DNA from 2 places in the Cupriavidus sp. C3SS-1 genome. Region 1 is predicted to be linked to the other one. Evidence: riboswitches for the same ligand, from Rfam matches in the RefSeq annotation. Region 1 holds a riboswitch; the other holds the start of a gene.
The links. Region 1 has a riboswitch for glycine ahead of gcvT (glycine cleavage system aminomethyltransferase GcvT). Riboswitches for the same ligand answer to the same signal wherever they lie in the genome.
Positions count from the first base shown of each region.

Region 2: another riboswitch for glycine. It lies ahead of ACIGJC_RS24395 (D-amino acid dehydrogenase); the one in region 1 lies ahead of gcvT (glycine cleavage system aminomethyltransferase GcvT).

Region 1 is NZ_CP172699.1:3,264,855-3,270,191, forward strand. It holds gene ACIGJC_RS15300 (UvrD-helicase domain-containing protein) at 1-310, opposite strand, end outside; gene ACIGJC_RS15305 (glycine zipper 2TM domain-containing protein) at 588-824, shown strand; glycine riboswitch at 905-992, shown strand; glycine riboswitch at 1,014-1,142, shown strand; gene gcvT (glycine cleavage system aminomethyltransferase GcvT) at 1,239-2,366, shown strand; gene gcvH (glycine cleavage system protein GcvH) at 2,471-2,851, shown strand; gene gcvP (aminomethyl-transferring glycine dehydrogenase) at 2,947-5,337, shown strand, end outside.
Region 2 is NZ_CP172700.1:1,810,199-1,815,535, reverse strand. It holds gene gdhA (NADP-specific glutamate dehydrogenase) at 294-1,637, shown strand; glycine riboswitch at 1,815-1,914, shown strand; gene ACIGJC_RS24395 (D-amino acid dehydrogenase) at 2,059-3,309, shown strand; gene ACIGJC_RS24390 (sigma-54 interaction domain-containing protein) at 3,316-4,821, opposite strand; gene ACIGJC_RS24385 (GntP family permease) at 5,108-5,337, shown strand, end outside.

The DNA.
Region 1 (5,337 bases):
GGCGCAGGATCTGCACGCCTAGCGAGTGGAACGTGCACACCGTGAGCTGCTTGAGCGGCAGGCGCTTGCCCTCGCGCGAGGTCTTGCCCTCCATCAGCTTGCCGATGCGCTCCTGCATCTCCTTGGCCGCCTTGTTCGTAAACGTGACGGCGGCGATATGGCGCGGCTCGAAGCCCTTGTCTTCGATCAGGTGCGCGATCTTCTGCGTGATCACGCGGGTCTTGCCCGAACCCGCGCCGGCAAGGACGAGGCAGGGCCCGTCCAGGTAGCGGACGGCTTCGGATTGGGCAGCGTTCAGGCCGTGGGTCATGCGTGGGATGTCTGGCGTGGAAGGTGCGTCGGAGGGCGGCGGAGGCGCCTGGTACGCAACATGCCGCAGCATGCCGGCGGCCGGCGCGAAGCCGGCCATGTTAACACGCCCGGCAGGGCCGTTCTGTCAGCGGAAATCGCTATTTTCTTGCTGCGGATATTACTGAAGTAACACTTGGTAAGAGCCAAAACCTGCGGCATATCGCGGCTTCTAATCGGTATGGCGGGGTGGATTCCGATCTGCCCCGGGCCCATTGAAGTCACTTCCGGAGCCAATCATGAGAACTCTACGAGCCCTTGGCAAGGCGACACTGGTAGGCGTTGCGGTCGCTGCCCTGGCGGGCGGCTGTTCCGATATGACGCCCAAGCAACGCAATACCGCAATCGGCGCCGCGGCCGGTGGCGTCGGCGGTGCCGTGCTCACCAACGGTAGTGCGGTCGGTACGCTCGGCGGCGCCGCGCTTGGCGGCGTGGTCGGTAACGTCGTGACGGACGATAATCACCACCACCGCTGATCGGCGCTGAGGCAATCGCTTACGGCAATAACGGGCGGGCCTGCCGCGTTGACAAAGGCAGGACCCTCCCGTACATTGCGCGCATCCGACCGGGAGAGCGCGCACCCGTTGCGCCGCCGAAGGGGTATCACCCGAAAACTCTCAGGCACCATGGACCGTTCGGATCGGCATGCAACATGCACACGATGCATGCCGCACTCTGGAGAGCGGCACCCGCCAGCCATGGCGAGCGTGCCCACCGAAGGGGCGCGCGAGGATCGGACCTGCTAGGCGGGGCGACCTCGTAATCTCTCAGGTATCGAGGACAGAGGGGTCATCCGCGGCAGCGGATTGCGACGCTATTCGAGCGAAGCAAGCGCTGCGGCGGATGACCCTTTTTCGTTTTCGAAACCGAGATTGCCCCCGAGGATTCCCATGACGCTCCAGGCCACGCCCCTCAACGCTATCCACCGCGCCCTCGGCGCCCGCATGGTCGATTTCGGCGGCTGGGACATGCCGGTCAACTATGGCTCCCAGATCGAGGAACACCACGCCGTGCGCACCGACGCGGGCATGTTCGACGTGTCGCATATGTGCGTCGTCGACCTCGCCGGTCCGAACACCCGCACCTTCCTGCGCGGCCTGCTGGCCAACAACGTCGACAAGCTGCAGACGCCCGGCAAGGCGCTGTACTCCTGCATGCTCGACGAGAAAGGTGGCGTGATCGATGACCTGATCGTCTATTTCTTCGCCGAGGACCGCTTCCGCCTGGTGGTCAACGCCAGTACCGCGCTGGGCGATATCGAATGGATCCGCGCGCGCAATGACGCCACCGGCAGCGGCGTGACGATCACCCCGCGCCGTGACGACGTAGCGCCAGCCGGCACGCTGCCGCTCGCCATCGTCGCCGTGCAGGGCCCGAACGCCCGCACCAAGGTATGGAGCGCCTTCCCGTCCACCCAGCCATCCGACGCCCTCAAGCCCTTCAACGCCATCGTGGTCCAGGATCCTGCCATCGGCGAGATCATGGTCGCGCGCACCGGCTACACCGGTGAGGACGGCTTCGAACTCGTGGTGCCGGCCGAGAACGTTGCCGCGGTGTGGGAGAAGCTCGACGCCGCAGGCGTGCGCCCCGCCGGTCTCGGCGCACGCGACACGCTGCGCCTGGAAGCCGGCATGAACCTGTACGGCCAGGACATGGATATCAATACCTCGCCGCTGGACGCGGGCCTGGCCTGGACCGTGGACCTGCTGAGCGAGCGCGATTTCACCGGCAAGGCGGCGCTCGCCGCCGCCGGCCAGCGCCAGCAGTTCGCCGGCCTGATCCTGCGCGACAAAGGCGGCGTGCTGCGCGCGCACCAGAAGGTCCTCACCGCTGCCGGTGATGGCGAAATCACCAGCGGCACCTTCAGCCCGTCCCTGTCGCAGTCGATCGCTTTCGCGCGCCTGCCGATGGGCGTGGCGGTGGGCGACACCGTGCAGGTGGAGATCCGCGACCGCAAACTCGCGGCGACTGTGGTTAAACTGCCGTTTGTGCGTAATGGCAAGGCACTCGTGAGCTGAGGCGGTAACGCCCCGGCCCACCTCAACGGTCGCCCATCGCGCCTGGCCCATCGACCGATGGCAGGCGCCTGAACCAAGAACAAATCTGAATCCGGAGAACCCTCATGAATTTCCCCGCTGACCTGAAATACACCGAGTCGCACGAGTGGGTGCGCGTCGAAGCCGACGGTACCCTGACCATCGGCATCACCGACCACGCGCAGGACGCGCTGGGCGATATCGTCTTCCTGGAACTGCCCGAAGTGGGCAAGTCGGTCGGCGCCGGCGACGCGCTCGCCGTGGTGGAATCGGTGAAGGCCGCTTCCGACATCTACGCCCCGGTGGCCGGCGAAATCATCGCCGTCAACGAGGCCGCCACGGCCGCGCCGGAAAGCGTGAACGCCAACGCCTTCGACGCGTGGCTGTTCAAGATCAAGCCGGCCAACAGCGACGACGTCAACGGCCTGATGTCGGCCGACGCCTACAAGGCCAGCGTCGGCGCCTGACGCCAGCCAGCCGGCCCCGCGCGGGCCGGCCACTGTATTGATGCGCGGCGGCATGGCTGACCACCTGCCACCGCGCCCCCAACGAGGTTCTTGCCATGAACGCCCCGCTTCCCATGACCGCCGCCCAAGGTAACCGGCCCACGCTGGCCGCACTGGAGGCGCGCGACGCCTTCGCCTCCCGCCATATCGGCCCCGATACGCCCGAACAGCAGCACATGCTCAAGGTGCTCGGCTACGACAGCCGCGCCGCGCTGATCGACGCCGTGATTCCCGAAGCCATCCGCCGCCGCGACGGCATGCCGATGGGCGAATTCACCGAGCCGCTGGCCGAGGAAGCCGCGCTGGCGAAGCTGCGCAAGCTGGCAGGCAAGAACAAGGTCCTGAAGAGCTTTATCGGCCAGGGCTACTACAACACGCTGACCCCGGCCGTGGTCCTGCGCAATATCTTCGAGAACCCGGCCTGGTACACCGCGTATACGCCCTACCAGCCCGAGATCTCGCAAGGCCGCCTGGAAGCCATGCTGAACTTCCAGCAGATGGTCACGGACCTGACCGGCCTGGACATCGCCAACGCGTCGATGCTGGACGAAGGCACCGCCGCGGCCGAAGCCATGACGCTGCTGCAGCGCGTGAACAAGCACGCGTCGAACACCTTCTACGTGGCCGACGACGTCCTGCCGCAGACGCTGGAAGTGGTACGCACGCGCGCCAAGCCGCTGGGCATCGAAGTAAAGGTCGGCCCGGCTGCCGACGCGGCTTCGGCCCACGCGTTCGGCGTGCTGCTGCAGTACCCGGGCGTCAACGGTGACGTGACCGACTACCGCGCCATTGCTGACGCCGTGCACGCCGCGGGCGGCCTGGTGGTGGCTGCCGCCGACCTGCTGGCGCTGACGCTGATTGCCGCGCCTGGCGAATGGGGCGCCGACGTGGCCGTGGGCAACTCGCAGCGCTTTGGCGTGCCGCTCGGCTTCGGCGGCCCGCACGCCGGCTACATGGCGGTGAAGGACGCGTTCAAGCGCTCGATGCCGGGCCGCCTGGTCGGCGTGACCATCGACGCGCAGGGCAACAAGGCCTACCGCCTGGCCCTGCAGACGCGCGAGCAGCATATCCGCCGCGAGAAGGCGACCTCCAATATCTGCACCGCGCAGGTGCTGCTGGCCGTGATGGCGTCGATGTACGCCGTGTACCACGGCCCGCAAGGCCTCAAGCGCATCGCGCAGCGCGTGCATCGCCTGACGGCCACGCTGGCCGCCGGCCTGCAGACGCTCGGCTTCACGCGCACCAACGCGACGTTCTTCGACACGCTGACGTTCGAAACCGGCTTCAACACTGAGGCGATCCACGCCGCCGCGACCGCGCGCGGCATCAACCTGCGCCATGCCGGCGCGACGCGCATCGGCGTGTCGCTCGACGAGACCGCCACGCGCGACGACGTCGTGGCGCTGTGGGAGATCTTCTCGTTCGGCAAGCCGCTGCCGGCATCGCTGACGTTCGACGCGATCGAAGCCGCGGCCGACGACGCTTTCCCGGCCGGCCTTGCGCGCACCAGCGAATACCTGACACACCCGGTGTTCAACACGCACCACGCCGAGCATGAGATGCTGCGCTACCTGCGCATGCTGGCCGACAAGGACCTGGCGCTGGACCGCACCATGATCCCGCTGGGCTCGTGCACGATGAAGCTGAACGCCACCAGCGAGATGATTCCGGTGACCTGGCCCGAATTCAGCCAGATCCACCCGTTCGCGCCGCTGGACCAGACGGTCGGCTACCGCGAGATGATCGACCAGCTCGAGGCCATGCTGTGCGCGGCCACCGGCTACGCCGCCGTGAGCCTGCAGCCGAACGCCGGCTCGCAAGGCGAATACGCGGGCCTGCTGATCATCCACGCCTACCACGCCAGCCGCGGCGAAAGCCATCGCGACATCTGCCTGATCCCGTCGTCGGCGCATGGCACCAACCCGGCGTCGGCGCAGATGGCCGGCATGAAGGTGGTGGTAGTGGCCTGTGACGAGAACGGCAACGTCGACCTGGAGGACCTGGCGAAGAAGGCCGAGCAGCACAGCAAGAACCTGGCGGCCATCATGATCACCTACCCGTCCACGCACGGCGTGTTCGAGCAGGGCGTGCAGCAGATCTGCGAGATCGTGCACCAGCACGGCGGCCAGGTCTATGTCGACGGCGCCAACATGAACGCGATGGTCGGCACCGCCGCGCCGGGCCAGTTCGGCGGCGACGTTTCGCACCTGAACCTGCACAAGACCTTCTGCATCCCGCACGGCGGCGGCGGCCCCGGCGTGGGCCCCGTGGCGGTCGGCGCGCACCTGGCCGACTTCCTGCCGAACCAGGACAGCGTGGGCTATCGCCGCGACGACAACGGCATCGGCGGCGTATCGGCCGCGCCGTTCGGCTCGGCCAGCATCCTGCCGATCTCGTGGATGTACATCGCCATGATGGGCTCGGCCGGCCTCACCGCCGCCACCGAG
Region 2 (5,337 bases), on a different replicon from region 1:
TGGCGGGGAACTGCAGGGCGCACAGACGTGGCGGCGCCTTGCCATGCCGTTTAATCGCAGTCCCGTTTGGGGGGGATTTTCGGGTCGCATGCGTAACGGTCAAGCAGTTTTGACTGTCGGGAAATCGCTTCACGGTGGTAAAGTGTTGCCCCGTTAATACATTCATCGCATTTCGTCAATGTATTAACAATTGCGTTGGCCGGGGTAGTTCCACGAATCGCGCAATTCTTACGGCACGCAAGCCGGGCACGCATCCGGCGCGGCCGATCTTTCCAGCACAGCAGAGACATCCCGTGAATTCTCCCTCCCTCGACGCATTCCTGGCCGGCGTAGCCCGGCGCGACCCCGGCCAGCCCGAATTCCTGCAGGCCGTGAAAGAAGTCATGATGACGCTTTGGCCGTTTGTCGAGCGTCACCCGCGCTATGCCGACCAGGCGCTGCTCGAGCGCCTGGTCGAACCCGAGCGCGTGATCCAGTTCCGCGTGGCGTGGACCGACGACCAGAACCGCGTGCAGGTCAACCGCGCGTTCCGCGTGCAGCACAGCTCGGCCATCGGCCCGTTCAAGGGCGGCATGCGCTTTCACCCGACGGTGAACCTGTCGGTGCTGAAGTTCCTGGGCTTCGAGCAGACCTTCAAGAACGCGCTGACCACGCTGCCGATGGGCGGCGGCAAGGGCGGTTCCGACTTCGACCCGAAGGGCAAGTCGGACGCCGAGGTGATGCGCTTCTGCCAGGCCCTGGTCACCGAGCTGTTCCGCCACCTGGGTCCGGACACTGACATCCCTGCCGGCGACATCGGCGTGGGTGCGCGCGAAGTCGGCTTCATGGCCGGCATGATGAAGAAGCTGTCGAACCAGTCCGCCTGCGTGTTCACGGGCAAGGGCCTGGCGTACGGCGGCAGCCTGATGCGTCCGGAAGCCACCGGCTACGGCACGGTGTACTTCGCGCAGGAAATGCTTCACCGCCGCGGCATGGGCTTCGACGGCCTGCGCGTGCTGATTTCCGGCTCGGGCAACGTTGCGCAGTACGGCGCTGAAAAGGCTATCGAACTGGGTGCCAAGGTGCTGACGCTGTCGGACTCCGGCGGCGTGCTGCATTACCCGCAGGGCATGACCGCTGGACAGCTTGCCGAAGTCATGGCGTTCAAGAACGAAGAGCGCGGCCGTCTCTCTGACTTTGCCGCGCGCCATGGCCTGACGTTCGAGGCAGGCCGCACGCCGTGGCACGTGCCCGCCGACGTGGCGCTGCCGTGCGCGACGCAGAACGAACTCGATGGCAACGACGCCGAGGCCCTGCTCGGCAATGGCGTCATCTGCGTGGCCGAAGGCGCCAACATGCCTTCCACGCTGGAAGCCGTGGACCGCTTCGTTGACGCGAAGATCCTCTACGCGCCGGGCAAGGCCAGCAACGCCGGTGGCGTGGCCACGTCGGGACTGGAGATGTCGCAGAACGCCATGCGGCTGTCGTGGCACCACGCGGAGGTCGACGAGAAGCTGCACGCGATCATGAAGGATATCCACCAGAACTGCATTCACCATGGCCAGAAGGACGGAGGCTATGTGAACTACGTCGAAGGCGCGAATATCGCGGGCTTTGTGAAGGTTGCGGATGCAATGCTGGCGCAAGGGGTGATTTGATCTTGTCGTTCCTGGAGGGCCGCCAAGCACGACAAGCCAATCATCCCAAAAATCCAATCTCCCTCTGCCGTGGGGGATAACCCCACTCACCAACCCCCGCATCTTCAAGCTATCATCCCGCTCGACAGGCCCTCGCCTGTCAAAAAACAAGCGGCGCCGGATCAACCTCCGGCGTCGTGCGACATCGCAGGAGAGACCGGCTCGCCGCTTGGCGGGTCCGGCGCCGACGGAGCAACCGCCCCGGAAACTCTCAGGCACCGAGGACTGTGGCGTCGCAAGTACAGATCTGGAGAGAGGCGCTTCGCGCCCACCGAAGGGGACGGCATGGTCGTTGGCCATGCCGAAGCTCTCAGGTACCACGGACAGATGGGGCAGGGGACCGGCAACGGTCAAATTCATCCTTGCTTCAGGACAATCTGTCATGTCTCACATGCTCGTCATCGGCGCCGGCATTACCGGCGTCACGACCGCCTATACCCTCGCGAAACAGGGCTATCGCGTCACCGTGCTGGACCGTCACCACTATCCGGCGATGGAAACGTCATTCGCCAATGGCGGCCAGCTTTCCGCCTGCAACGCGGAGGTCTGGAACAATGCCGGCACGCTGCTCAAGGGCTTCAAATGGATGATGCGGCGCGACGCGCCGCTGCTGCTCAATCCGCGTCCGTCGTGGCACAAGTACTCGTGGCTCGGTGAATTCGTCGGCAACCTCCGCAACTACCGCGCGAATACCATCGAGACCACGCGCCTGGCCATCGCCGCGCGCCAGCACCTGTTCGACATGGCGGAGCGCGAGCAGATCGATTTCAATCTGGAGCGCCGCGGCATCCTGCACTTCTATCACGACCGCCCCAGCTTCGAGGCCGCGGGCCGTACCAACCAGATGCTGGTGGAAGGCGGCCTGGAGCGCTACGCCGTCACGCCGGAAGAGATCCGTTCGATCGAGCCGACCCTGCAGGGCCATTACTACGGCGGCTACTACACGCCGTCCGATTCCACCGGCGACATCCACAAGTTCACGCGCGGCCTGGCGCGCGCATGCGAGCGGCTTGGCGTGACGTTCCTGCACGGCGTCGACGTGAAGGCCGTGGACCTGCGCCCGGACGGCGTCACGATGCGCGTGGGCGCATCGGAAGCCGCCATCGCTTCGGGGCAGGATGGCGGCGAACACGAAATCAAGGGAACCGCCGTAGTGGTCTGCGCCGGCGTGGGCAGCCGCCATATCGCCGCGATGCTGGGTGACCGCCTCAACGTCTATCCGGTCAAGGGCTATTCGATCACCGTGCATCTCGATGACGCGCGCAGCGTGAAGAACGCGCCGTATGTGAGCCTGCTCGACGAGAGCGCCAAGATCGTGACCAGCCGGCTGGGCGTGGACCGTTTCCGCGTCGCCGGCACCGCCGAATTCAACGGCGACAACCGCGATATCCGGGCGGACCGCATCGCACCGCTGGTGTCATGGGTGCGGCGCAATTTCGATATCGAGACTTCGCGGGCGGTGCCATGGGCGGGCCTGCGGCCGATGATGCCCGACATGATGCCGCGGGTCGCGCGCGGTCGCGCCACGCGCGTGTTCTACAACACGGGACACGGACATCTGGGCTGGACGCTTTCTGCCGCCACGGCCGCGATGATCAGTCACACCATCGCCGCCAGCCACCCGGTTCACTGACTTCGCTCAGTCCTCCGCCGCCCCGGCCGGCGCCATGCGGCCGGCCGCGCGGTGCGCCACCAGCTTCTTGTAGAACGCCGCGCGGCTGATGCCGATGGCCGCGGCCGCGCGCGGCGCGTTGCCGCGGCTGGCAGCCAGCGCCTGTGTCAGGAATGCGGCCTCGTACTGCGCCATGGCATCGGCGTAGCCCTGCGGCGCCGGCGGCAGCAACGGCGCTGGCGTATCCGTCACCACCGGCTGCGTGGCGGGCGCTTGAGCCGGTGCCGTGACCGCGCGCCGGCCAAGCAGCGGCGCCAGCATCGATGCATCGACCTCGCCGCCGTCGTGCATCATCACCAGCCGTTCCAGCGTGTTGCGCAGTTCGCGGACATTGCCCGGCCAGTCGTGCTCGCCCATCAGCGCGAGCGCGGAGTCGGACAGCACCGGCGCATCGCGTTCGGTGCGCCGGCAGATTTCTTCCAGGATCGCGTAGGCCAGCGGCAGCAGGTCCGCCTGGCGCAGGCGCAGCGGCGGCAGGCAGATCGGCACGACATTGAGGCGGTAGTAGAGATCCGCCCGGAACTTGCCCGCCTCCACCAGCGCGGGCAGGTCGGCCGACGTCGCGGCAATGATGCGCACGTCCGAGCGGATGATGCGGTTCGAGCCGATCGGCTCGATCTCCTTGTCCTGCAGCGCGCGCAGCAGCTTGCCCTGCAGCGAGAGCGGCATGTCGCCGATCTCGTCGAGGAACAGCGTGCCGCCATCGGCCAGCTCGAACTTGCCGACACGTCCCTTGCGCTCCGCGCCGGTATAGGCGCCGGGCGCGGCGCCGAAGAATTCAACTTCCAGCAGCGCGTCCGGAATCGCCGCGACGTTGACGGTGACCAGCGGCCGGTCGGCGCGCAGCGACCCGGCATGAATGGCGTGGGCCAGCAGTTCCTTGCCCGTACCGGTTTCTCCAAGCAGCAAAACCGGCGCATCGACCTGCGCCGCGCGGCGTGCCAGGCGCTTGAGCTCCAGCGTGGCGGGCGAATTGCCGACGAAGCTCGCGAAGGTGTACTTGGCGCGGCGCGTCTGCTCCAGCGTGCGTCGCGTGGCGGCCAGTTCGTCGCGGGCGCGGGTGTAGTGCGACAGCAGCGGCGTCAGGGCCTTGAGTTCGTCGAACAGGGCAAAGCCCACGGCGCCCACGGTATTGCCGTCGTCGTCCTTGATCGGCAGGCGCATCACGATCATCGGCTCGCGCGCGGCCTCCATGATGTCGAGCAGGATCGGCTTGCCGGTGGCCACCACCTCGCGCAGCAGGCTGTTGGGAATGACCCGCTCGCAGTCGAGCCCGATCGCGTCCCGCGGATCGGCAAAGCCGAAACGCGCCGCATAACGCTTGTTGATCCACACCACGCGGCCCTGCACATCGACCACGATCGTACCTTCGCTGAAATTCTCGAACGTGCGGAACAGCGATTCCATCGCGCGGCGCGCCACGGAATCGTAGTTGCCCAGGACGTTGTCTCCGGCTTCGCTGAGTGTTTCCATTTGTTCTTCTCGATTTGGAGACGAAATAGTCTCACAGTGGAGTCTTTTCTCGTCAGTTATTTTTGAGCTATCTCGAAATCAAGACGGGTGAATATCTGATTGTCACGCAAATGATCTAAAAGATGATGTTGATCCACTTTTTGTCCTGGCATGTTCCCTGCGATGTCACCCCGTCCCGGATGCGCGGACCCGTGCCGCGTTGCCTGCCACAGATGTAAGTGACTGGGCGCCTTCGGGTGCCGGGGCCTATATTTCCCCAGACCAAGAACAAACTCGCGGAGACTTCATGTCCTTTGTGATCGTCGTTGCTGCTTTAGCCTTCCTGATGCTTGCCGCCTACCGCGGCTACAGCGTCATCCTGTTTGCCCCGCTGGCGGCGCTAGGCGCCGTGCTGCTGACCGAGCCGTCGGCGGTGGCGCCGGCCTTTACCGGCATCTTCATGGAGAAGATGGTCGGCTTCGTGAAGCTGTACTTCCCCGTGTTCCTGCTCGGCGCCGTGTTCGGCAAGGTAATCGA